Regions from separate parts of the Arthrobacter sp. TS-15 genome, predicted to be linked through region 1. Evidence: riboswitches for the same ligand, from Rfam matches in the RefSeq annotation. Region 1 holds a riboswitch; each other region holds the start of a gene.
The links. A riboswitch is a leader RNA that binds a small molecule or an ion and turns the genes downstream of it on or off. The one in region 1 is predicted to bind cyclic di-AMP.

Region 1 (7,628 bases):
GCAAAGCTGGAAGAAGAGCTCGCAGACGCCAACGTGAAGGTAGTTCTGGCTTCCATTGACGAGAAGCTCAACGAGAAGTCGTACATTGTGCCCGGCCTGGGCGACGCCGGCGACCGCCTCTACGGCGTGGCGGGCTAAGGGAGCCCCCTACCGGTTTTCGTCGGGCTTGGTTAGCCTGTGGCGCATGGACTGGAAACTTGAACTGGTATTTGTCCCTGTCTCCGACGTCGACCGCGCGAAGGATTTCTACGTTAACAAGGTTGGTTTCAATGCCGACTTCGATGAGCGTCCCACTGATGGCATCCGCTTCGTTCAGCTGACGCCTCCGGGTTCTGCGTGCTCCATCGCTATCGGTGAGGGCCTCACCGACGCCCCCCCAGGCTCGGCGCCCAATCTGCAAGTGGTAGTGGCTGACATCAATAAGGCGCATGATCACCTCAAGGCCAACGGTGTGGATGTTAGCGACGTCGACGTCCAGGATTGGGGCCACTTTGTCTACTTCGCGGACCCTGACGGCAACCAGTGGGCGGTGCAGTACCTGCCTCAGAGGCCCAACGGCTAAGTCACACTTCGCCGGGTGGCAGACAGCGTGCGGCAGGATGGAACCATGAGCCATCCTGCCGAACCCGCTCTCCCCGCTGAGACGCCTACGTTGACCGCCCGCGCCATCCTCTTCGACATGGACGGCACACTGGTTGATTCAACAGCGATCGTGGAGCAGGTGTGGTCCGAGTTCGCCGACCGCTACCGCTTGGATTTCGACGAGATCCTCCGCACCTCCCACGGCGTCCAAGCCGGCGACACCGTGCGCCGGTACGCGCCCGCCGGTGCTGACTTTGAAGCTTTGACCGCTGAGCTTGGCGAGATGGAACGGTCCCGGACGGATGGCGTGATCGCCCTCCCGGGCGCGGCAGCCGTGCTGGCCGCGCTGCCCGATGAAGCGATCGCGCTTGTCACCTCCGCCGACAGCATCCTTGCCGGGATCCGCATGGAGGCGGCCGGGCTCGCCATGCCGTCCACCGCGGTCACCGCCGAGTCAGTCACCCGCGGTAAGCCGCACCCGGAGGGGTACCTTAAGGCGGCGGCGCTCCTGGGAGCCGACCCGGCCGACGTCGTGGTTTTCGAAGACGCGCCTGCCGGTATTGCTGCCGCCCGTGCCGCGGGAATGCGGACCGTTGTGGTGGGCAAGGCCGCTTCCAGGCACAATGCGGACCTGGAACCGGGCATGTGGCAGATCCCGGACTACACCGCAGTGACGGTCACCGCAGTAAAGGACGACGACGGCGGGCACCTCCTGACGCTAACGCTCTAAGGTTTTCTGCCCGGTCTGTTCGGCGCAGTGAACCGGGCGTAGGCTGTGCGCATGTCTGCGATGCCGGAGGCGTACGGTGCTGCATTGGAGCGGGCTATGGTCCACGCCGGTGACTGGCTTGCGTCTGTCCCTACGCGTTCTGTCCGTCCTTCCTCGGATGCCGATCAGGTGGCCGGGAGCATCCTGCCGCGTCTCCCGGACGGAGCCACCGATGCCGCAGAGGTCATTGATGAGCTCGCCGCACTGGCTGAGCCCGGGCTCATGGCGATCCAGTCCGGTCGATTCTTTGGGTGGGTGATGGGCGGAACCCTCCCTGCTGCCATGGCCGCCGATTGGCTCGTCTCCGCCTGGGACCAGAACACAGGGCTCCGGTTCGCCACCCCCGCCGCCGCCGCGATTGAAGAATCTGCCGCCGCCTGGCTTTTGGACCTCCTGCACCTGCCCGCCACCGCCGACGTCGGATTCACCACTGGCGCCACCACCGCCAATTTTGTGGGGCTGGCGGCTGGCCGCCAGTACTTAATGGACGAGGCGGGCTGGGACCTCGAAGCACTCGGCCTCAACGGGGCACCGCGCATCACAACCTTTGCAGGACGGGAACGGCACGCGGCCGTCGATCTCGCGTTGCGGTACCTGGGCTTGGGCGCATGCGTTCCGGTAGACGCCGACGACGAGGGCAGGATATTTCCCGATGCCTTGGCCGATGCCATGGATCAGCAGCCGGGGCCATCCTTGGTTTGCCTGCAGGCCGGCAACCTCCACTCCGGTGCGTTTGATCCCATGGAGGAGGCCATAGCCGTGGCCCACGATCGCGGTGCATGGGTACATGTGGACGGCGCCTTTGGTTTGTGGGCGGCTGTGAGCCCAACGCTGCGTACCCGGCTGGCCGGTGTTGAGGACGCCGACTCGTGGGCAACGGACGCACACAAAACCCTGAACGTCCCCTACGACTGTGGCCTGGCAATCGTGGCCCGCCCGGAAGCCTTGAGGCGTGCTTTCAGTGTTCACACCAGTTACCTGATAGCCACTGATGCCGGACCGGGGGACCCTTTCGAGAAAGTTCCGGAGATGTCCCGCCGCGCCCGCGGCATTCCGGTGTGGGCGGCACTGAGGCAGCTGGGCCGGGACGGCGTGATTTCCATGGTGGACCGTCTTGCGGCAAATGCCCGTGCTTTGGCTGAAGGACTATCCGCGATCCCGGGAGTGGAAGTGCTCAACGACGTCGTATTCACGCAGGTCTCCGTGAGTTTCGGCAGTGACGATCGCACGCACCGCATCACCCAGCGGCTCATGGCCGAGGGCGCGGTGTGGATGTCCGGTTCGTCATGGCGAGGACGTGAGATCCTGCGGATCTCTGTGAGCAACTGGACCACGGACGCTGGTGATGTGGCCGCGTCCATCGCGGCCGTACGGGGCGCGGTGGAGGCTGAACCGGAGGCGTAGCGCTCTTCGGAAAGTTCAGTGCCTGTGAGGGCCCCGGCCCAGTTCGGCGCGAAGCCCGGCGACGGGAATTGTCCCGCGGCGCAGTTTGCGGGTCAGCCCCGCCAACCCTTTGAGGTCGGTCAAAAGGGTACGTACGACGTCGACACTTGAGTCGGGATTGTCGCTCCAGTCCACCGGCACCTCATGAATGCGCAGAGCGGAGCGGTCAGCGATGATCAGCAGTTCGGTGTCGAAAAACCATGCTTCATCACGGGTGTAGGGGAGCAGCTGGCGGGCGACGTCGGCACGAATGGCTTTGAACCCGCACTCAGCATCGGAGAAGCGCGCTCCCGTCAGGACGCGCAACAGAAAATTGTAGGTGCGTGCAATGACGTCACGGTGGTGGCTGAATCTCCCGTGCGAAGCCTTTGCCAGACGCGTGCCGACACTGAGGTCGGAGTGGCCCGACATCAGCGGGGCCAGAAGAGGAGCCACGGCCGAAAGGTCGAAGGACAGGTCCAGGTCTATATAGGCAAGCAGCGGTGACGCGGAGGACAACCAGATCTTACGGAGGGAGTTTCCGCGGCCCCTTCGATCAAGACGGACCACCATAAGCTCGGGGAATTCCCTCGCCAGGCGTTCGGCGATCCGCAGGGTGCCGTCCGTGCTGGCGTTGTCCACCACAGTGATCCGGAAGGTGTGCGGAAGAGTGTCTGCAAGGTGCCCGTGTAGCCTGCGAACGTCTTCTTCCAGGCGGACTTCCTGGTTGAACACAGGTAGGGCGATGTCCAGGACGGGAGCCAGCGCGGGTGTGCTGGCGGGAGGGACTTGCACCGTCCTATGCAGTGCTGGCCGGGGAGCTGTGAGCGTCATATATCCAGCATGCGACGGCCGATTATGTGGGCTCTAGGCGGAGGCTGTGACCGCGCTGTGAACCATGGGCAGCGCCTGTGAACCACGGGTGGCGCCTGTAAAACAGCAAAAGCCGCACCCGTTCCCGCCATCCGCTCCAGTGGGTACTGGGGCGGACGGCGGGAACGGGCGCGGCAATGAAGCGGTCTGGCTTAGTACCAGTTGTTGGCCAAGTGGAAGCCCAGAGCGGCGGACGGGGATCCGTAGCGCTCCTTGATGTAGTTCAGGCCCCACTTGATCTGGGTCTGGTAGTTGGTCTGCCAGTCAGCACCAGCGGAGGCCATCTTGCCGGCCGGGAGGGACTGGACAATGCCATACGCGCCGCTGGAAGCGTTGGTGGCAGTGGTCCTCCAGTTGGATTCCTTCTCCCACAGGGTGTTCAGCGCGGTCATCTCAGCTGCGCTCCAGCCGTAGTTGCCCAGGATGCTGGCGGCGTAGGCCTTGGCAGCGGCGGGGTCGTCCACGGCTTTCGGGGTGGCAGCGGCAGCTGCAGCTTCCGCAGCGGCGGCGGCAGCAGCGGCGTCGGCGGCTTGCTTGGCTGCAGCGTCAGCGGCAGCCTTCTCAGCTGCGGCTTGGGCGGCAGCGGCGTCGGCGGCTTGCTTGGCTGCAGCGTCAGCGGCAGCCTTCTCAGCAGCGGCCTGGTCAGCGGCAGCCTTGTCGGCAGCGGCCTTCTCAGCAGCTGCCTTGTCCGCGGCAGCCCGGTCAGCTGCGCCCTTGGCGGCGGCAGCATCCAAGGAAGCGGAGATTTCAGCTGACTTGTTGGCGCTGACCTGGGCAGCAGCCTGGGTCCCGGCAACGCGGCTCGCCTCAGGGAGAGTCAACGCAGCGTTTGCGGCGGTTCCGAGCGATGCAACACCCAGTGCGGCTGCAACAACGCCGGCTACGACTGACATGCGGTGGCCGGACTTACCCTGGCGGGCAGCGTTCTTGAGGACGGACTGCGACTTGGTGAGCGGTGCGTTGTGTTCGTCGCGGTGACGCGCAGAAGGGCGCGTCTGATCGTTAAATTCAGACATGTTGTGTGACCTCTCAGCGCCTGCGGAGTTAGCTGTCGGGTTCGGATGAGGTCATCCGGCCGCGCGTCACGCTGCGGCTTCACCCCTAGGGCGGCACATTGCCAGGCCCGGAGACTGTGGGTCCCCCGTCTCTGCCTCAAAGAAGAACGGACTCCGGGAAGTGGCAGAGCTCGGCGCATCCCGGATGTGGGTCCTTGGGGAAACCCACCCTTTCGACGGTACAGGAGGTTTCTTCAGAAGTCACATTTAGGTAACAGAGATCACGACGCCGGTGAGTCGCCTTGCCGGCGTGCCTGACCTTCTCCGGTGCTTACCGTGGGAAGTCGCAGCGCGAACTCAGTGCGCCCGGGCCTGGACGTCACCTCCACGGTGCCACCATGGGCGGCAACAATCGAATCCACAATGGAAAGGCCCAGTCCCGAGGTGCCTTCAGAACCCGATCTCGCGGCATCAGCGCGGGCAAAACGGGAGAAGATCCGGCCTTGGAAATCGACCGGAATGCCCGGGCCGTTGTCCGTCACTGTGACCACTGCGCTGCCATCAGCGGAGAGCATGACGCCTGTCACCACGGTGGTGCCGGGATCGGTATGTTTGCGCGCGTTGGACAGCAGGTTGGCAAGCACCTGGTGCAATTGCGTTACATCGCCGCGGACTGTCACAGGTTCATCGGGGAGCTGGAGGTGCCAGATGTGATCCGGCGCCATGACCTTCTCATCACTGACGGTTTCGATCACCAACTGGGTCAGGTCAACGTCCTCGACTTTCACGGGCTGCCCCTCGTCCAGGCGCGCCAGCAGCAGCAGGTCCTCAACCAGCGTGGTCATGCGCTCCGATTGGCTCTGGACCCTTGCCAGCGACTTGCGGCCATCGTCGGTGAAGGTCTCGGTCATCCTCAGCAACTCCGTGTAGCCTCGGATCGCGGTGAGCGGTGTGCGGAGTTCGTGTGAGGCATCAGCGACGAACTGACGCACCTTGGTTTCGCTTTCCTGCCGTGCTTCCAATGCACTGGCGACGTTCTCCAGCATCTGGTTCAGAGCATGGCCAACGCTTCCAACTTCCGTTCCGGGATGAGCGGCCGACGGCGGTACGCGCACCGCAAGTGCCACCTCACCGGCGTCGAGGGGGAGGCGCGAAACCTTGGTGGCAACCTCGGAGAGCTGCTCAAGCGGCCGCATGGTCCGCCGGATGATCACTGTTCCGGCGAGGCCGATCAGTACCAATCCGCCCAACGAAACCAACACCATGGTCCACACCAGCGAGGCCTCGGCGCTTTGCTTGTCCGCCAAGGGCAGCCCCGTCACGATCACATCACCGTAGGTGTCCACTGCCACCAGCCGGTAGTCACCATTGGATAGGGATCGATCCACCGGCACGTTGTCCTTGGGGAGCGACAACAGGACCTGCTCATCGGCTGCGGAGAGTGAAACGCGGTTGCCTTGGGCGTCGATGAGCCCCGAACTTCTCACGGTTGAGCCGTCGATCCTCGCGTTGAGCGTTCCCGCGGCCTGGCCGCGCGCTTCCAGCGGGTCAGGCCTTCCGGAGGGGTTCGTGGGAAAGTTCGACGGCGGCCTGCCGAAGTCGGTCGCGCGGCTGGACGCCTGCTCCAATTGCCTATCGAGCTGCCTGTTGAAGACCATGTCCATGGACGCGTAGCTGACAATGCCCACGGCTCCGCAGATGGCCACCAGGAGCGCCATGGCCACCAGGACCAGGCGTGTCCGCAGGTGCCAGGTGGACGGGTTCAGCCAGCTGCGCTGTGGATTTCCGGGAATACGGGAGCTTTTGGCCACTCCTGACAGTGTGCTCAACGCCTAGTCCGCTGGCTTGATGACGTACCCGGCGCCACGGATGGTGTGGATCATGGGCGGATGGTTGGCTTCGATCTTCTTGCGTAGGTAGGAGATGTAGAGTTCCACGATGTTGGCCTGGCCACCGAAGTCGTAGTCCCACACCCGGTCCAGAATCTGGGCTTTGCTGACCACTCGTTTGGGGTTTTCCATGAGGTAGCGCAAAAGTTCAAACTGGGTGGCGGTGAGCGGGATGTCCTCGCCGGCCCGGGTGACTTCGCGGGTGTCCACGTTCAGCGTGAGATCTCCCACCACAAGCTCGGCAGTGTCCATGGCCGCCACCCCGGAACGCTGGACCAGACGGTGGAGGCGTAGGAGGACCTCTTCCATGCTGAAGGGCTTGGTGACGTAGTCGTCCCCTCCGGCGGCGAGCCCAACGATCCGATCCTGTACGGCGTCCTTGGCGGTGAGGAACAGTGCGGGAACTTCCGGGGCGAAGGTGCGGATGCGATTGAGGACCTCCACGCCGTCGAAGCCGGGCAGCATGACGTCCAGGACCAGCACGTCAGGGCGAAAGTCCTTGGCCAGTTTTACGGCCCCGGGCCCGTCCCCGGCCACTGCCACGGACCAGCCCGCCATTCGAAGTCCCATGCTCATGAGCTCGGCGAGGCTGGGTTCATCGTCCACCACAAGGGCGCGGATGGGGGAGCCGTCCGGATGGGAGAGTTGGGGAAGGTTGTTGGTCATGGAGTGCGAGGGGGCCATGGGACAACTCTCCGTTCTGCTGGTTAGCCAGCGCTTTGCCGGTCCTGTGAGGACGCTGTGAACCCAACACTAGCGAGAGAGCTGTTTCTACAGCTTGTAGCAGATTTTTTCGGGAAATTTGCTGAACCGCCATTTAGTGTGATTGGACAACAACTGTTTCAGATCGTGAGATTCCGCCGCATGCCCGTTCGTGGGAACCGAAGCATCATTCTGGCCCGATTCACCGAAGAAAATTCACTCGATGGCGAATATTCCCGGCTGTGGTCGAATGAAATGCCATTCATTTATAGGCCCGCCTGAATTGTGATTTGCGGCACAATAGACCTCAACGTCTCAAAATGTGGACGGTTCGACGCTTTGTTACTTGCGTGTTGCCATTGTTACGTTGCACACTTCCAATGTGAACAAGAACTC
Region 2 (7,628 bases), on a different contig from region 1:
CCGTGTCGTCACCTCTGAGCGCGATGCGCAGGAACTGGGCTTTCAGGGTTCTTCGTCGTTTATCGCCGCCGGAAAAGATCTGTTTCCGGTGGTCCCAGTTCCCGCAGTGAGCTGCCGCGTATACCCTTCCGCTGGAAAAATGGCAGGAGTGCCGGCTTTTGGGTCGTTGCTGGCAGCCATGCTCGAGTCAGGTCAGGAGGCGTGAGGGGCCAGGAAACCAAGACCTTGCTCCCGGTGCGTGCCGCAATGGCGCTGGCTGTCGCTGGTTTGGCGTTGGGCGACTTGCTGGTCAAGTCCATCGTCGTGATCACGATGGCTGATGGCCGAGTCCTTGACTACGGGGTATTTAATCTCCGGCTCGCGTACAACACCGGTGTCGCGTTCAGCCTTGGCGCCACCTTATCCCCGTGGATTGTCGTCGCCGCGACCGCAGCAATCGTGACGGTGCTGGCCGTTTACCTGTACCGGGCGGCTCCCGGATTCAACCGGATGTCCCGGGCCGGAGCGGCCCTCCTGCTCGGCGGCGCCGTCGGGAACCTGGTGGACCGGATGGACGGGGCAGGAGTCGTTGACTACCTGCACACCGGATGGTTCCCGACCTTCAACCTTGCCGATGTCTTCATCACCGGTGGAGTCGGCCTGCTGGTACTCGGATCCATCCGCACCCCTGCCCGGGCCTCGGAAGAAAGGCCCTGAGCGGTGGACATCGGTGAGTACTTTGCCTCGACGGTGACCTCCGGCGCCCTGGTCCTGGCACTGCCCCTGGCAGCCGTGGCAGGCCTGGTGTCCTTCCTCTCGCCCTGCATTCTTCCGTTGGTTCCCGGCTACCTGGGCTTCGTCTCCGGGCTTACGGACCCGACCCAACCGCGCAACAGACGACGTGTCCTTACCGGCGTTGCACTGTTCATTCTGGGCTTCGGTGCCGTGTTCACCCTGTACGGGGCGGCTTTCGGAGCCATCGGGTCATGGCTGATCCGTTGGCAGGACCCCCTCATGAGGGGCCTGGGGATCGTGGTCATCCTCATGGGACTGGTGCTGCTCGGACGGTTTTCCTGGCTCCAACAAACCCGGAAATTCCAGCTCCCCGGCCGCAACGGGCTCACCGGTGCACCGCTGCTCGGAATCGTCTTCGGCCTGGGCTGGACCCCCTGCATGGGCCCGACACTCAGCGCCGTCCTCAGCCTGAGCGTCACCGCAGGAAGCGCCTGGCGCGGGGCCCTGCTGGCCTTTGTCTACTGCCTTGGCCTGGGCGTCCCCTTCGTCTTCGTGGCCCTGGGCCTGAACTGGGTATCAAAGGTCCTGGCCGTGGTGCGCAGGCACATCAGGGCCGTGAACATCGGCGGCGCCGTCATGCTCATCATTCTGGGCGTGCTGATGGTGTCCGGCTTGTGGGTGCAATGGATCTACCAACTGCAGAACCTTGCCGGAACGTTCCTGATGCCCGTCTAGGCACGTCCACTCCGGACCTCTGATACGAAAAGCAAGGACAACCTCATGAGCAGTCAACCACCAGCGCACCGGCGACCCCGCCGCCGCACCGTCCTGGGCCTGGGCGCGGCAATAATCGCCCTCGCCGGCTGTGCAGGCCAGGACGATCTGGCTGAGCAGGCCAAGGCCGGAGATGACAAGAACTACATCGCCGGCGACGGGTCCGTGAACGAATACCCACCCGCATCACGCGGGTCCCGGGTCTCCCTGGAAGGCCAGCTCTTCAACGGCGAGAAGGTTTCTGCCCAGGACTGGGCCGGCAAGGTCGTGGTCCTCAACTTCTGGTATGCAGCTTGCGCACCCTGCCGGGTCGAGGCGCCGGACCTGGCCGCCCTCCACACCGAATTCAAGGACAAGGGCGTGCTGTTCTTCGGGGTCAACGTCCGCGACGATGCCGCAACTGCGGCAGCCTTCGAACGGACCTTCAACGTGCAGTATCCCAGCATAGATGACAGCGACGGCGGTGTTCTGCTGGCAATGACAGAGTACGTCCCGCCCCGCGCGGTACCCACCACCCTCGTGCTCGACACAGAAGGCCGCGTCAGTGCCCGGATCCTCGGAGTCTCCCAAAAAGGAACCCTGAAAGCACTGATCACCTCCGCCGCGACCGGATCCTGAACACAAGGCCCACCATGAATCCGACCCAAAGGACTCCCTCCCCATGACCATCACCCCACCACCCACTGCGACCGTGAAAGCTGCCGGATCCATCGCACCGCAGTCTCCCCGTTTGACCCGTGAGAAGCCTCTTGGCTGGCTCCTGCTCATCACCGGGGTCATCGGCTGGCTGGCATCCGGCGCCTTGGTGTTGGAGAAACTCGAAGTACTCAAAGACCCCGGATACCAAACCGTCTGCGACGTCAATCCGTGGATTTCCTGCGGCCAGGTCATGCAGACCTGGCAGAGTTCAGTGTTCGGCTTCCCCAACATGTTCATCGGGATCGTGGCGTTCGCTGTCATCATCACCACCGGCATGGCACTGCTCTCCGGAGCCACCTTCGCGCCCTGGTACTGGGCAGGGCTCCAAGCCGGCGTCACGCTTGGTTTTGCCTTTGTTGTGTGGCTGTGGTCCCAGGCCCTGTACTCGATCCACATCCTCTGCCCCTTCTGCATGATCGTCTGGGCGGCGATGATTCCCCTCTTCGTCTGGGTCACGGCCCGGAACCTCACACACGGAATCATCAAGATACCCGCCCGGGCCGCTCGCATCGTGGCCGAGTCCGGCTGGATCATCACGGCCCTGCTCTACGTGGCCGCCGCCGCGACCATCTTCTTCGCCTTCCTACACGTGTTCATTGGCACCTCCGGGTTCTAGGAAGACCCCGGGCACGCGGCCGGAGTCCCGCTGCCGCTGGCCGCCCTGCACGAAGTGGAACCTCTAACGTCCGGCCCCAGAGTCCCCAAACCTTCATCGCCCCGCCAATCAAGGGAATGCCCATGGCCCGGAACCAGTCAAGGCCCAAGCCCGCCACCCGCGGGCCCGGTGCGCCGGACCACGAGGGAGCGGGAATCCTGACCGGGCTGCGCGACCTCATCGACAACATCGCCAACACCTCCCCGGCCCGCCTCGCCTTCAGCGCCTTTGTGGTGGTGATTCTGCTCTTTACCGGGTTGCTGTCCCTGCCCGCGTCCGCCGCGTCCGGCGAGCGAACACCCTTACACCAGGCCATGTTCACGGCCGTTTCCAGCGTGTGCGTCACCGGCCTGACCGTGGTATCAACGGCCACGCACTGGTCTTTCTTCGGCCAACTCGTCATCCTGGTGGGCATCTTCGTTGGAGGACTCGGTACCTTGACCCTGGCCTCGTTGCTGGCCCTCATGGTCAGCAAGCGCCTGGGCGTGCGCGGCAAGCTCATCGCCCAGGAAGCCATGAACAACGCCGGAAGGCTCGGTGAAGTTGGTGCGCTGCTGCGGATCGTCATCGTGACCTCCGTGGTCATCGAAGCGGTACTGGCCCTGGCCCTGACCCCCCGCTTCCTGGTCCTGGGCGAACCGTTCTGGCAGGCCGTGTGGCACGGCGTCTTCTACTCCATCTCATCCTTCAACAACGCGGGGTTCACACCGCACTCCGACGGAATCGTCCCTTATGAAACCGACCTCTGGATCCTGGTTCCGCTGATGCTGGGCGTTTTCCTGGGCAGCCTCGGCTTCCCCGTGGTCATGGTGCTCCAGCAAAACGGGCTCAACTGGAAGAAGTGGAACCTCCACACCAAGCTCACCATCCAGGTCTCCCTCATCCTGCTCGGCGCAGGCACGGTCCTGTGGGCCGTCAAGGAATGGGACAACGTCCGGACCATCGGCAACTTAGGGGCGGGGAGAAGGTCATCCATTCGCTCTTTGCCTCCGTCATGACCTGCTCGGGCGGGTTCAACCTGGTGGACCAGAACCAGATGGAATCGACCACGATGCTCCTCACCGACGCGCTCATGTTCGCAGGCGGTGGCTCGGCGTCCACGGCCGGCGGCATCAAGGTGACCACCATCGCCGTCATGTTCCTGGCCATCGTGGCCGAAGCACGCGGCGATGCCGACGTGAAGGTCTACGGCCGCACCATCCCCCAAGGCACCATGCGGGTGGCCATCTCGGTGATCGTCGCCGGAGCAACCCTCGTCTCCGTCGCCGCCTTCCTGCTCCTGCAGATCAGCGGGGCCTCCCTTGACAGGGTACTGTTCGAGACCATCTCGGCCTTCGCCACCGTGGGACTGAGCACCAACCTCAGTGCCGAACTGCCGCCCTCCGGGGTGTACGTGCTCTCGGCACTGATGTTCGCCGGCCGTGTCGGCACTGTCACCCTGGCCGCGGCACTGGCCCTGCGCCAGCGCAGCCAGCTGTACCACTTTCCCGAAGAGCGACCGATCATCGGTTAGCCGCGTGCCCTTCGATCGACAAGCCGCGCCTCTTCGAGGTGAGTGGTGCCGCCCTCCAGGGTCACATCCAGCCCTGCGGATTCACTGTCTGACCGTTCAAAAGCACCTCGAAGTGCAGGTGGCAGCCGGTGGAGGCTCCGGTGGTCCCGGCCGCGGCGAGCCGCTGGCCGGCGGCCACGGTCGCCCCGACAGAGGTTTCGATGGACGCCAGATGGTTATACGTACTCTTCAAGCCGTTGCCGTGGTCCACCACGATCCTGTTTCCGCCCCCATAGGGTGACCAACCCGCCTCCACGACCGTTCCATTGCCTGCGGCGAACACCGCGGTCTGGCACGCTGCCACGAGGTCCAGTCCGGTATGCAGTTCCCCGGAGCCGCTGATCGGGCTGGAGCGGATACCGAACGGCGACGTGACGGACATGCTGGCCAGCGGCGCGCCGAGCCGGGCAGAGGAAGCAGCGGGGGCAACAGCCGGTGCGGGGGAGACAGCCGTCGGAGATGCCGTGCCCGCGGCGGCACCCTGGGTCTTGGCGGGCACGGGCAACGGCGCCTGCTCGGTGGTGACAGCGGGCCGTTCATAGCTGATGGACGCCCCGGCAGAGGCCTGAACCGGCGCAATGGAAGCTTTCGCCGCTGAGGCTTGCACAACGGGGCCGGCTCCGGCGGGGGCCGGTCCGGCGTGGGCGGCCGTTAGAGAAGCGGTCAGAATCGCGGCGACGCTCAGCGTGGCGGCAGCCGTGACCTGTTTGCGTCGGCTCACGCGCGGCCCGGCAGCCGGCACACCCCGGTGCTGCGGCGTAACCCGGGAAGTCGTCCGGGCGGCCGCGCGAAGCAAGGGACCGGAGGTTGGTTTTCGGCGGCGGCCATGGGGGGATAAGGAAGACAAGGGGGATCCTTTCGGTTCGCCTGCGAAGTTAGCTGTCGGGTTCGGGCCAAGGAAATACCCGGCCGCACCCCGGTGGCCATCTGACCACCGACATCGCGGCTTCACCCCAAGGCAGGCTGGCTGCCGATTCTGGGTCCTCCACCCCCGCCGTAAAAGGGATAGTCGTTTGATGCCACCGGCGGGGCTGAGCGTGCGGCATCAAGGGTTTTAGTACAGAAAAACCTGAACTAATAGTAGCCGCAAAGCCTCATCGTTACAATTTCGTGACACTACGTGCGCGGCGTGGGCGCTGGTGCCTGTCCCGGTCTCGCTTCTCGCAGCCCAAGCCAAGCTACATAGGTGCGTATCTTCAGATGAGCAGCTAATGGCACCAACGAACCCCACATCCGGATGGTTCCGGTCCCGGGCGTGCCGGGCACAGAGCTGTGTCGATTGCCCCGTGCTGAGGTGTACGCGAGGGCCAGCAAGGGATCCTGATGGTTCCCCAAAGGGACGGTGTTTCCGCGGCAACGGATCGGCCCGGACAACCAGGCGGGCACGCTCCTCACGGTGACGGCGTGACGGCCTGGTTGCCGCTGTCATCCTTGCCCAGGCCGGGGGGTTAGAGTCCCATGGAGTCCAGAAGCGCGTCTTCTTCTTCGGAGCCGGAGCGCTTGGGTCGGGATGTCGCCCGGGGCTGCTGAAGGGCTTCAACCGGGTCCGCCACGTCGTCCGGCATGTCGCGTTCCTCGCGACCGATCCGGGCCTGTTGCCGTGCCATGTATCCAAATCCGACGAAGGCCAGGATCCCGAACGTGATCCACTGCAGGGCGTAGGACAGGTTCGACCCTTCCTTGACCGCCGGCGCGGCGAGCTGCTGGGGGGCCACGGCCGGCTGTGGGGACTCCGAGGCCATCACCCCGTAGCTGCCCCTCATGAGCGGGTAATCGAGTTGCTTCCCGTAATAGGACAGGTCAATGCTGGCCAGCTGGCCCTCGGGTGCGTCACGGCCAAGATCAGGTTCGGACGGTTTGATCCGGACGACCGCGGTAACCTCGCCGGTCGGCGGGCCAGGCACGGTGTCGGGGTATCCGGGCCGGTCATTGCCGATCGGCAGCCATCCCCTGTTGATCGCGATCGTCTCACCGGAGCTCACCCGGAACGGGACCAATACCTCGTATCCGGCGGCGGAATTGTTCGGCCGGTTCCTGACGATTCTCTGGTCCTGCCCAAGGTACCGGCCAGTCACGGATACGGTCGTCCATTTCGCCTCAGGGTCGGCGACGTCAAAATAAGGACGGGCATCCTTGAACGGCATAGGGGATTTGTCGTAGTTCTCCTGGACCCTGCGGATCTCGGTCACGGCCTGGTTCCGGCGATCCATCTGCCAGTTTCCCAGTCCAATACACGCGGCGGCAAACAGTGCCGCGACCATCAGGAAACCGGCCCAACGCCAGGACAGCAGGAACCTATACGCCACCGGGGCCCTCCTGGAGCTGCCACTGCCCGGCCAGCAGTGCGCGGATGGCCGTCGCCTCGGCGGCCAGGCGATGGTCTTCGCCCCGTGCCAGAAGACCGTATTCGACCATCGTCCGCCCGTCCTCGTGGGCGCCGGCACGAACCCAGACCCTCCGACGGTTCACGTACAACGAAGCCATCAGGCCCGCGACGGCCATCAACGAAAAGACCAGCACGCCGGTCTGTCCGGGGGTGCTGCGGATGTCCACACCGATGTAGCGTTTGAGGCCATCGAAGCTGATACTTCCCTTGCCCTCGGGCAGCGTGTACGTGCCACCCGGAGTCAAGGTGATGCCCTTGGCGGGCAGTTCCCGCCCGTTAAGCTGGGTCAAATCCTTCACGTCCAGGTTGTAGACATTCTGCGGCACACCGTCGTCCAGGCCCAGGTCCCCGTAGTAGGAGTTCAGGTTCAGTTGGGGGTTCAGCGGGTCCGGGTCGAAGCTGTAAGCGACCCCTTCATCATTTTTGATGGCGGAGGGCAGGAAGAATCCCACGAAACCCAATTGCGCCGGACGGGCATCAGGAACCTTGACGACAACCGTTGAGGTGTAGACCCCGTCGTTCGGGATGGACACGACCGGGCCACTGAATGCCGTGTCGCCGTTGCCGTCCCGCACAGTGATGACCGGGGCGTAGCCGTTGCCGACCAAAAAGACGCCCACCTCCCCGAAATAGACAGGGTCATTGACCTTCAGCGTTCGGGGTTCCTGAGCCGCGTCGGGCGCATCCCGGGTTCTTAGCTGGGCGGTGAAATCGATGGGCTGGCCGAACTGCCTGCTGGACTCCCTGTCGAAGCGGACCGCGAACGTGTCCAACGTGATCGTGAACGGCTCCAACCACGAGGACTGGAAGTTGGTTCCGGGCGCGAAGTTGTCGTAGCCCACGAGCGT
Region 3 (7,628 bases), on a different contig from region 1:
AGCTGGTTGCGGCCGAGCTTACGGTACGGTTCGGTGTCCACCACGCCGTTGGCGCGCAGGACCTTGGCGATGGCCGCGGCGTCAATGGAGTCGTCAAAGTCGATGGTGGCGATGACGTTGGAGCGGTCCTCGGCGTTTGCGACGAAAGGCGTGGCGTACTCGGAGGCCTCAGCCCAGGAGTAGATGCGGTTGGCAGAATCTGCCGTGCGCTTGCTGGCGAAGTCCAGGCCGCCGTTGCTGTTGAGCCACTGCACCTGTGCGTCCAGGGTCACCAGGGTGGAGAGCGACGGGGTGTTGTAGGTCTGGTTCAGCTTGGAGTTATCAATGGCCGTCTGCAGGTCCAGGAAGTCCGGGATCCAGCGGTCGCTGGCCTTGATGCGTGCAGCACGCTCCAGGGCTGCGGGGGAGAAGAGGCCCAGCCAGAGGCCGCCGTCGGAGGCGAAGTTCTTTTGCGGGGCGAAGTAGTAGACGTCCGATTCGGCAACGTCAACGTCCAGCCCGCCGGCCGCCGAGGTGGCATCCACCAGGACGAGGGAGCCTTCATCAGCACCCTGGACGCGTTTGACGGGCGCAGCCACGCCCGTTGACGTTTCATTCTGGGGCCAAGCGTAGACGTCAACGCCGGTTTCGGCCTGTGCCACCGGGCGGGTTCCGGGTTCGGCCTTGATGATGGAAGAAGCATCAAGGAAGGGTGCCTTGTTGGTGGCGGCAGCGAACTTGGAACCGAACTCACCGAAGGACAAGTGCTGTGCCTTCTTCTCCACCAGGCCAAACGCCGCCACATCCCAGAACGCCGTTGAGCCGCCTACGCCGAGGACAACCTCGTAACCTTCCGGAGCGCGGAAGAACTGGCTGAGTCCTTCACGGACCGAACCCACCAGGTTCTTGACCGGAGCCTGGCGGTGGGAGGTACCCAGGATGGTGGACGATGCTGCAGACAACGCCTCGATCTGTTCCGGGCGAACCTTGGACGGTCCAGCGCCGAAGCGTCCGTCCTTGGGCAGAAGGTCGGCGGGAATGGTGATGCTGTTGTCGCTCACGTGGCGCTCCAATGGGTGTCGGCTAGAGATGGGAGGTGGCATGGGGCATCAACTGCCCCTTCGACACCCCAATTCTGCCTGACACGGCCCGGCCTCAGGAACCTGCCACCGTCATAGTCCGCCACGTGGAATGCGGTCCCACCGAATGCGACCGGAATTATCCAGAGTAATTCCAAATAAGCTAGGCTGGGGGTTGGCGTTCAGGGGGCGGCGGTGCACACCGTCCGCCCTTGCCAGGGACGCGGTACGGTGGAGATTACGCAAGGAACTGCGTTCGAGGAGAGCTGAGCTGGATGACGGATCTGATCGATACCACTGAGATGTATCTTCGGACCATTTTGGAGCTTGAAGAAGAAAACATTGTGGCCCTGCGGGCCCGCATCGCCGAGCGCCTGCGGCACTCCGGCCCCACTGTTTCCCAGACCATTGGACGCATGGAGCGCGATGGCCTGGTGATTGTGTCCAACGACCGCCACCTGGAACTGACGGAAGCGGGCCGGAAGCGCGCCACCGAAGTCATGCGCAAGCACCGCCTCGCGGAGCGCCTGCTGGCCGACGTCATTGGGCTTGATTGGGCCTACGTCCATGATGAAGCGTGCCGCTGGGAGCACGTCATGAGCGAGCGTGTGGAGCGTCGGCTCTACGAGCTCTTGGAACACCCCACGGAGTCTCCCTACGGCAACCCCATCCCCGGACTTGAAGCGCTTGGCGGCCTTGCCAGCCAGCCCTTCCCTCGGCTGGATGTCAACCTTCTCCAGGCAATGGACGGATATGCCGCCGCTACCCGCGTGGTGGTCAGCCGCCTCGCGGAGCCCATCCAGGTTGAGCCGGAGCTCCTGACCCAATTGGACGAAGGCGGAATCCGTCCCGGAGCAAGTGTCTCGCTGGAGCGCGTCGGCGAGTACATCTCCGTCCGTGTTCCGGGCATCGAAGGAGCTTTGGAGCTGCCGCCCGAGGTGGCCGCGCACGTCTTCGTATCCCTCAACTGAGTGTCGACGGCAGCGCCGTGTCAAACCTCACTTCTGTCACTTTTTAGCGTGCGTGACCTGCGGTTTTCCGAAAATAGTGATAAGGGCTTCTCGCTCTGAGCCCGATCCTGTTGATAACGAATTTATTACCGAAGGCCTTAATCCCCTATAGTTATTTACTAGCGCTGATACCAAAGCGTTACCTGATCCGGAGCCGAGCTCTGCCAGCGGATCAGGTGTGTCACCCACCACTGGCAGAGGCGGGGGAACCACAAGCGGCTGTCTAAAGAAGCAGCCTTGGGGTGAAGTCCGCAGCAGAAGTGCCCACGTATACAAGTCCCTCTTGGGATACCTGTGTGCCGTGAGCGCCTCGCGCGGACCGGGTCTTTGTACTCTCTGACCCGAATCCGACAGCTAACTTCGCAGGCTTTTGAGAGAGGAACAGAGTTTGACATCGCAGAACGTCAGGGGTCGCCGCCGCGCGTCCGGCCCCGCTGCTGAGCTGCGGCCAGCCACCGTCGTCACGGAGATCCGGCCCCGCGCCACCGAGCGTCAAGTGCGCCGCCGTAAGAGCCCCCTGCGCCAGGTTGCCGACTTCGCCGCTGCCAGCGGCGTCGGGCAGAAGGCCGGTGTTGCGCTTGCCGCCACCGGGCTTGCCCTGACTGTCGGCCTGCCGGCCACCAGCCCGGTCATGGCCACCTCGGAATCGGGCCAGACCGAGTCCGCCCTCGCCGTCGCAGCCCCCGCGGGCAGCCAGCCCGAGGTTTCCGCGGCCGCGTCGGCGAAGATCGACTTCAGCCGAGCCGCAGTCGCCACTGCCGCTGACCCCGATGGGAAGTTGAAGCAACTGCTCAGCGCCCAGTCGGCCGGAAGCATCCAGCGCGCATCATCCGTTGGCACCATGGCCAGCCCCCTTGACACACTTACCACGGCATCGCCCTTCGGCTACCGCATCAGCCCCCTCACGGGCGGCGCCGGTGACTTCCACCGGGGCCAGGACTTCGTTGCCCAGTGCGGCACCGCTGTCCACGCAGCGGCAACCGGCAAGGTCACTTTCGCCGGATGGCACGAATATGGCGGAGGCAACCGTGTGGTGATCGACCACGGCAACGGCCTCGAGACCACGTACAACCACCTGTCGTCCTTCACCGTCCAGGTGGGACAAACCGTCAACCGTGGCGATACCGTCGCGCTGAGCGGCACCACGGGCGCTTCAACCGGCTGCCACCTCCACTTCGAGGTTCAGGTCAACGGTGAAGTCGTAGACCCCATGGGCTGGCTCTAACCAATCTGATGGTCGCCTCTCGCATGTGCGGGACACCCCGTGACCTGAATGTGACATTTGCGTTCAACTGTTGTAGCGTACAGAGCGCATCGGCTTTTTAGGGGGCCGGTGCACTTGAGTGGATTGCCTAGCTCTGCCACCTCTCAAGGTCCGTTCGCATAAATCGTCTGGCAGGGGCGGGGGAACCACTTCTGGTCTTCGTGAGAAGGCCTTGGGGTTAAGTCGCAAAACTTCCTTGGAAGCGGCGCGGCCGGATGACTCCCATCCGAATCCGACAGCTCACCTCGCAGGCATTGGGAGAGGCTACCTACGTGTCATCACGCACTACCCCTGCGCGCCATCGCGCCCAAACGGTTCGCACGAACCCGTTGAACACGCTTTCCAAGGCTGTATCCACCAACGCCGGAACCATGAGCCGTCAGGCCATCGTTCTGGCCGCAGCCTCAGGCCTCGTCCTCACCGTCGGATTGCCCGCACAGGCAGCCGACGCCGATGTTTCCAAGACTGAAGCCTCCAGCACCCAGCAGCTGGTTGTAACGGCAGTGGTTACCGCAGAGCCAACAGCCACCGTTTCCTTCGAGAGCCCCACCGTGGCCACCAAGGAAGCCCCCAAGGTAGTCCAGCGCGCAGCGCAGGTTACCGAACGAGCAACGGCCACCACGGACGAAGCCCCTGAAGCCGTGACGGCGAAGTCCTCCGAGGCCAAGGACCCGGCTGCCAGCGCAGCTGCTTCCGGCCTTGCTGCTATTGCCTACACCGGCATCGGCTCCCCGTACGTTTGGGGCGGAACAACACCTAACGGCTGGGACTGCTCCGGCTTCACCCAGTGGGTCTACGCCCAGGCAGGCATCAGCATCCCCCGCGTGAACGCCTGGACGGCTATGACGCCCACCAGCACTCCTTCTCCCGGCGACCTCGTCATGCAGAACGGCGGAGCCCATGTGGGCATCTACGTCGGCAATGGCATGATGATCAGCGCTTTGAACCCCGGCCAGGGAACGCTGCTGCACTCCGTAGCGTCCACCGGCACCTCCTCGTTCTACACCCTCCGCTAGAAACAATCCGGCTCGGGGTGGGCCGGCATGCCCGCAATGCCGGTCCTACCCGCTACCCGTGTGCACCCAACGGCGCTCGGATACGAAAAGAGAAAATCATGACCAGTGCAAACAAGCTTGCACGGCACCGCGCTGAGGCCCCCAAGACCAGCTCGCTTGCCGTCATTGCCAAAGCTGTCAGCTCCAACGCCGGTGGCGTTGGCCGCCAGGCAGCAGTGATCGCCGCAGCTTCAGGCCTGGTCCTGACCAGCGGCATCGCGGCCAACGCAGCCGAGACCAACGTTGATCGTGAGTCGACCTCCACGTCCACATTGGACGTCCAGTCCGTAGCGCAGGCCACCATCGCGGCCGACTCCACTGTGGCTATCTCTTACGAGCGTCCCGTGGTCACCACCGTGGAAGCTCCGGCTCCCGTTGTGGTGGAAGAAGCGCCGGCCAAGGTTGAAGCCAAGGTTGAAGCCAAGGAAGTACCTGCGGTTGCCGCCAAGGCCGCTCCTGCAGCCAACGCCACCGTGGCCGTCAGCAACTCAACCCCCGCTCCAGCAGCTCCGGCGGCTTCCAGCGGACTCGGCGCAGCCATCGCTGCAGCTGCTTACGCCCAGCTCGGCGTCACCCAGGACTGCACCATGCTGGTCACCAACTCCCTTGCAGCCGTGGGAATCAACTTCCACGACTGGCCTGCAGGTTACCTCTCCTTGGGCCGCACGGTCAGTGCAGCAGAAGCCCAGCCCGGCGACCTCGCCTACTACGCAAACGGTGGTTTGGCCGGACAGGCGCACATCGCTGTATACGTGGGCAACGGTCAGGCAGTTCACGGTGGATGGAACGGATCCACCACGGCACTGTTCAGCGTCAACGTCGGTTCCGGCCCGGTTTTCATCCGCGTCAACGGCTGATTCACTTTCTTCAGAACACCCCGCAGGCTCCGGCCGGCGGGGTGTTCTGCTTTAACCGCGCATGAACTCTTGCCGACACTGTGAGCGAAACGACAGAAAAATTCGTTGATACGGCATATAAGTGCTTACCCTTATGTTGTCGATCCACAGCCCGTACATGCAGAGGGCAGCCGGCCCTCGTGCCCCTGACGGGTGCGGCCGTGAAGAGGTACGTGCATGCGCACACTCGTTCTGAATGCTGGATATGAACCGCTGGCGGTAATAACATTCCGCCGGGCGCTGGTCCTTGTGCTCACTGGGAAAGCTAGCGTAGTGGCCGAAGGCGACGAGCCTGTCGTCGGGCCACAGGAAATTCTTGGACGCCCGTCCGTGATTCTCCTTAACCGCTACATACGTCCCAAGTACAACAAGGTCACCGCCGTGAGCCGCCGCGGCGTGCTTCGCCGCGACGGTCACCGGTGCGCCTATTGCGGCAAAACAGCCCACACCATAGACCACGTCCACCCCAAATCCAGGGGCGGCGCGGATTCCTGGGAAAACCTGGTTGCGGCGTGCTTGAAATGCAACAACGCCAAAAGCGACCACACACTGGCTGAAATGGGTTGGAAGCTCCGTTTCAAACCCGGAGTGCCCCAGGGAACCATGTGGCAGATCAAAGAACTCGAGAAACCTGCGCCGGACTGGGACCCGTTCCTGTTGCCGGAATCCGCTGCCTGATCGATTTCTGCTGACCTCCGGCCGCCCGGGTAGTCTGGGCGGATGGAGTTCAACGCCGTGATTTTGGCGGGTGGCAGGGCCACCCGCCTCGGCGGCGTGCCCAAGCCATGGTTGAAGTACGACGGCGACACCCTCCTTTCGCTCGCACTTCAGGCTGCCCGGGGTGCTTCGGCGGTGGTTGTGGTGGGGCCGGATGAGCCCGGCTCAGGCGGCGGCGAGCCAGGAGGCACCGGGAACCTACCGGACGCTGTTCTGCGGACACGCGAAGAACCTGTATTCGCAGGGCCGGCAGCTGCCATCGCGGCCGGCTTGAGCGCGCTGAAGAATGGCGGTAGGAGCACTCCATGGACGCTGGTGCTTGCCTGCGATATGCCGCATGCATCCCGCGGTGTTGGCCTCCTTTGGGCCGCTCTTGAGTCCAGTCCCGGAATGGAAGGAGCCATGGCCGTCTCTGCCGACGGCCGGAAGCAGCCACTTCTGGGGGCCTACAGTACAGAGGCCCTGGAAAGGGAAGTGGCCGTAGCTTCGGGAGGTTCCGGGTTAACGAACTCATCAGTGTTCCGCCTGCTTGCTAGGCTGAACGTGCTGGACGTTGAAGTCCCCGCTGGGTCCACCGATGACGTGGATACATGGGAGGACGCTGCGGCCCTGGGCATTGACTACGAGTTGGAGGCGGACGTGAAGAGCCAGGAAGAGACGCTCGAGGAATGGTGCCGGACACTGCTTCAGGCATTCGAGCTTGAGGGCGTGGAAGTCGACATCAACGAGGTCCTCGCGGTGGCTGGAGTAGCAGCACATTCCGTGGTGCGCCCCGCCGCACCCCTGACCACGTTTATTGCAGGTTACGCGGCCGGAATGGCCCGAGGAATCGGCCAGGCCAGCGATGACGCGTCCATGAACGCTGCCTTGGAACTGGCCCGCAAAATTGCCCGTGAGTACTCGGAGTCCGGGACCGGCCCGGAATGACGGAGGCCCCCAACGAGGGCCATCACGCGGCACACACATGGCATGAGGCCCGGCAGCGTGCGTTCGACGTCGCCACACCCATTCCGTCGGGCCCCGTGCCGCTCAGCTCAGCGCTCGGGCGCACCCTGGCTTCGGATGCCCTGGCAGTGCAGGACATGCCCCATTATGCGTCTTCCGCCATGGATGGATGGGCCGTTAACGGCAGCGGTCCGTGGATCCTCAGCGAACCGGGGCAGAGGCTTGCGCCGCACCAGGCCAGTCCCATAGTTACGGGCGGGCTTATTCCGCCCGGTGCCAAGGCAGTACTGCGCAGTGAAAGCGGCGTGATAGCTACTGACGAGGATGGCCTGCCGGTTCTTGCGCTGGGAGGCAGCGCCAAACCGGGGGAGCCCCGCAACGGCCAACATATCCGAAAGGCTGCGGAAGAGGCCGCTGAGGGTGATGTCCTGCTCAAGGCCGGCACGGTGCTGAATCCGGCCCATATTGCCTTGGCAGCGCTTGCGGGCCTGGACCATCTTGTGGTGCTCGGAAAACCCTTGGTCCGTTTCCTCCTGACGGGCTCGGAAGTAGTGGCTCACGGTGTTCCCTTGCCCGGCCAGGTCAGGGATACCTTCGGTCCGCAGCTGGGCGCCGTGGTGGAGCTTTTGGGCGGCATTGCCGGGGAGCAGCTCAGGGTGGGTGACAGCTATGAGGAGTGGATC

Region 2: linked by a shared signal. The riboswitch ahead of EU811_RS22355 (M23 family metallopeptidase) and the one ahead of EU811_RS00745 (aggregation-promoting factor C-terminal-like domain-containing protein) in region 1 are both predicted to bind cyclic di-AMP.
Region 3: linked by a shared signal. The riboswitch ahead of EU811_RS20200 (M23 family metallopeptidase) and the one ahead of EU811_RS00745 (aggregation-promoting factor C-terminal-like domain-containing protein) in region 1 are both predicted to bind cyclic di-AMP.

Annotation. Positions count from the first base shown of each region.
Region 1 is NZ_SDXQ01000004.1:29,422-37,049, reverse strand. Features, by position in the region: gene upp (uracil phosphoribosyltransferase) at 1-138, shown strand, start outside; gene EU811_RS00765 (glyoxalase superfamily protein) at 185-562, shown strand; gene EU811_RS00760 (HAD-IA family hydrolase) at 608-1,312, shown strand; gene EU811_RS00755 (pyridoxal phosphate-dependent decarboxylase family protein) at 1,364-2,755, shown strand; gene EU811_RS00750 (glycosyltransferase) at 2,771-3,607, opposite strand; gene EU811_RS00745 (aggregation-promoting factor C-terminal-like domain-containing protein) at 3,799-4,662, opposite strand; cyclic di-AMP (ydaO/yuaA leader) riboswitch at 4,668-4,824, opposite strand; gene EU811_RS00740 (sensor histidine kinase) at 4,923-6,470, opposite strand; gene EU811_RS00735 (response regulator transcription factor) at 6,474-7,214, opposite strand.
Region 2 is NZ_SDXQ01000067.1:4,123-11,750, forward strand. Features, by position in the region: gene EU811_RS22325 (hypothetical protein) at 1-205, shown strand, start outside; gene lspA (signal peptidase II) at 202-696, shown strand; gene EU811_RS22335 (cytochrome c biogenesis CcdA family protein) at 700-1,449, shown strand; gene EU811_RS22340 (TlpA family protein disulfide reductase) at 1,495-2,106, shown strand; gene EU811_RS22345 (vitamin K epoxide reductase family protein) at 2,150-2,803, shown strand; partial or broken gene EU811_RS22350 (TrkH family potassium uptake protein) at 2,926-4,355, shown strand; gene EU811_RS22355 (M23 family metallopeptidase) at 4,417-5,241, opposite strand; cyclic di-AMP (ydaO/yuaA leader) riboswitch at 5,245-5,416, opposite strand; gene EU811_RS22360 (SURF1 family cytochrome oxidase biogenesis protein) at 5,843-6,700, opposite strand; partial or broken gene resB (cytochrome c biogenesis protein ResB) at 6,690-7,628, opposite strand, start outside.
Region 3 is NZ_SDXQ01000051.1:12,661-20,288, reverse strand. Features, by position in the region: gene serC (phosphoserine transaminase) at 1-1,040, opposite strand, end outside; gene EU811_RS20205 (metal-dependent transcriptional regulator) at 1,334-2,029, shown strand; cyclic di-AMP (ydaO/yuaA leader) riboswitch at 2,241-2,452, shown strand; gene EU811_RS20200 (M23 family metallopeptidase) at 2,457-3,293, shown strand; cyclic di-AMP (ydaO/yuaA leader) riboswitch at 3,439-3,600, shown strand; gene EU811_RS20195 (C40 family peptidase) at 3,605-4,348, shown strand; gene EU811_RS20190 (NlpC/P60 family protein) at 4,447-5,244, shown strand; gene EU811_RS20185 (HNH endonuclease) at 5,461-5,961, shown strand; gene EU811_RS20180 (DUF6457 domain-containing protein) at 6,004-6,927, shown strand; gene EU811_RS20175 (molybdopterin molybdotransferase MoeA) at 6,924-7,628, shown strand, end outside.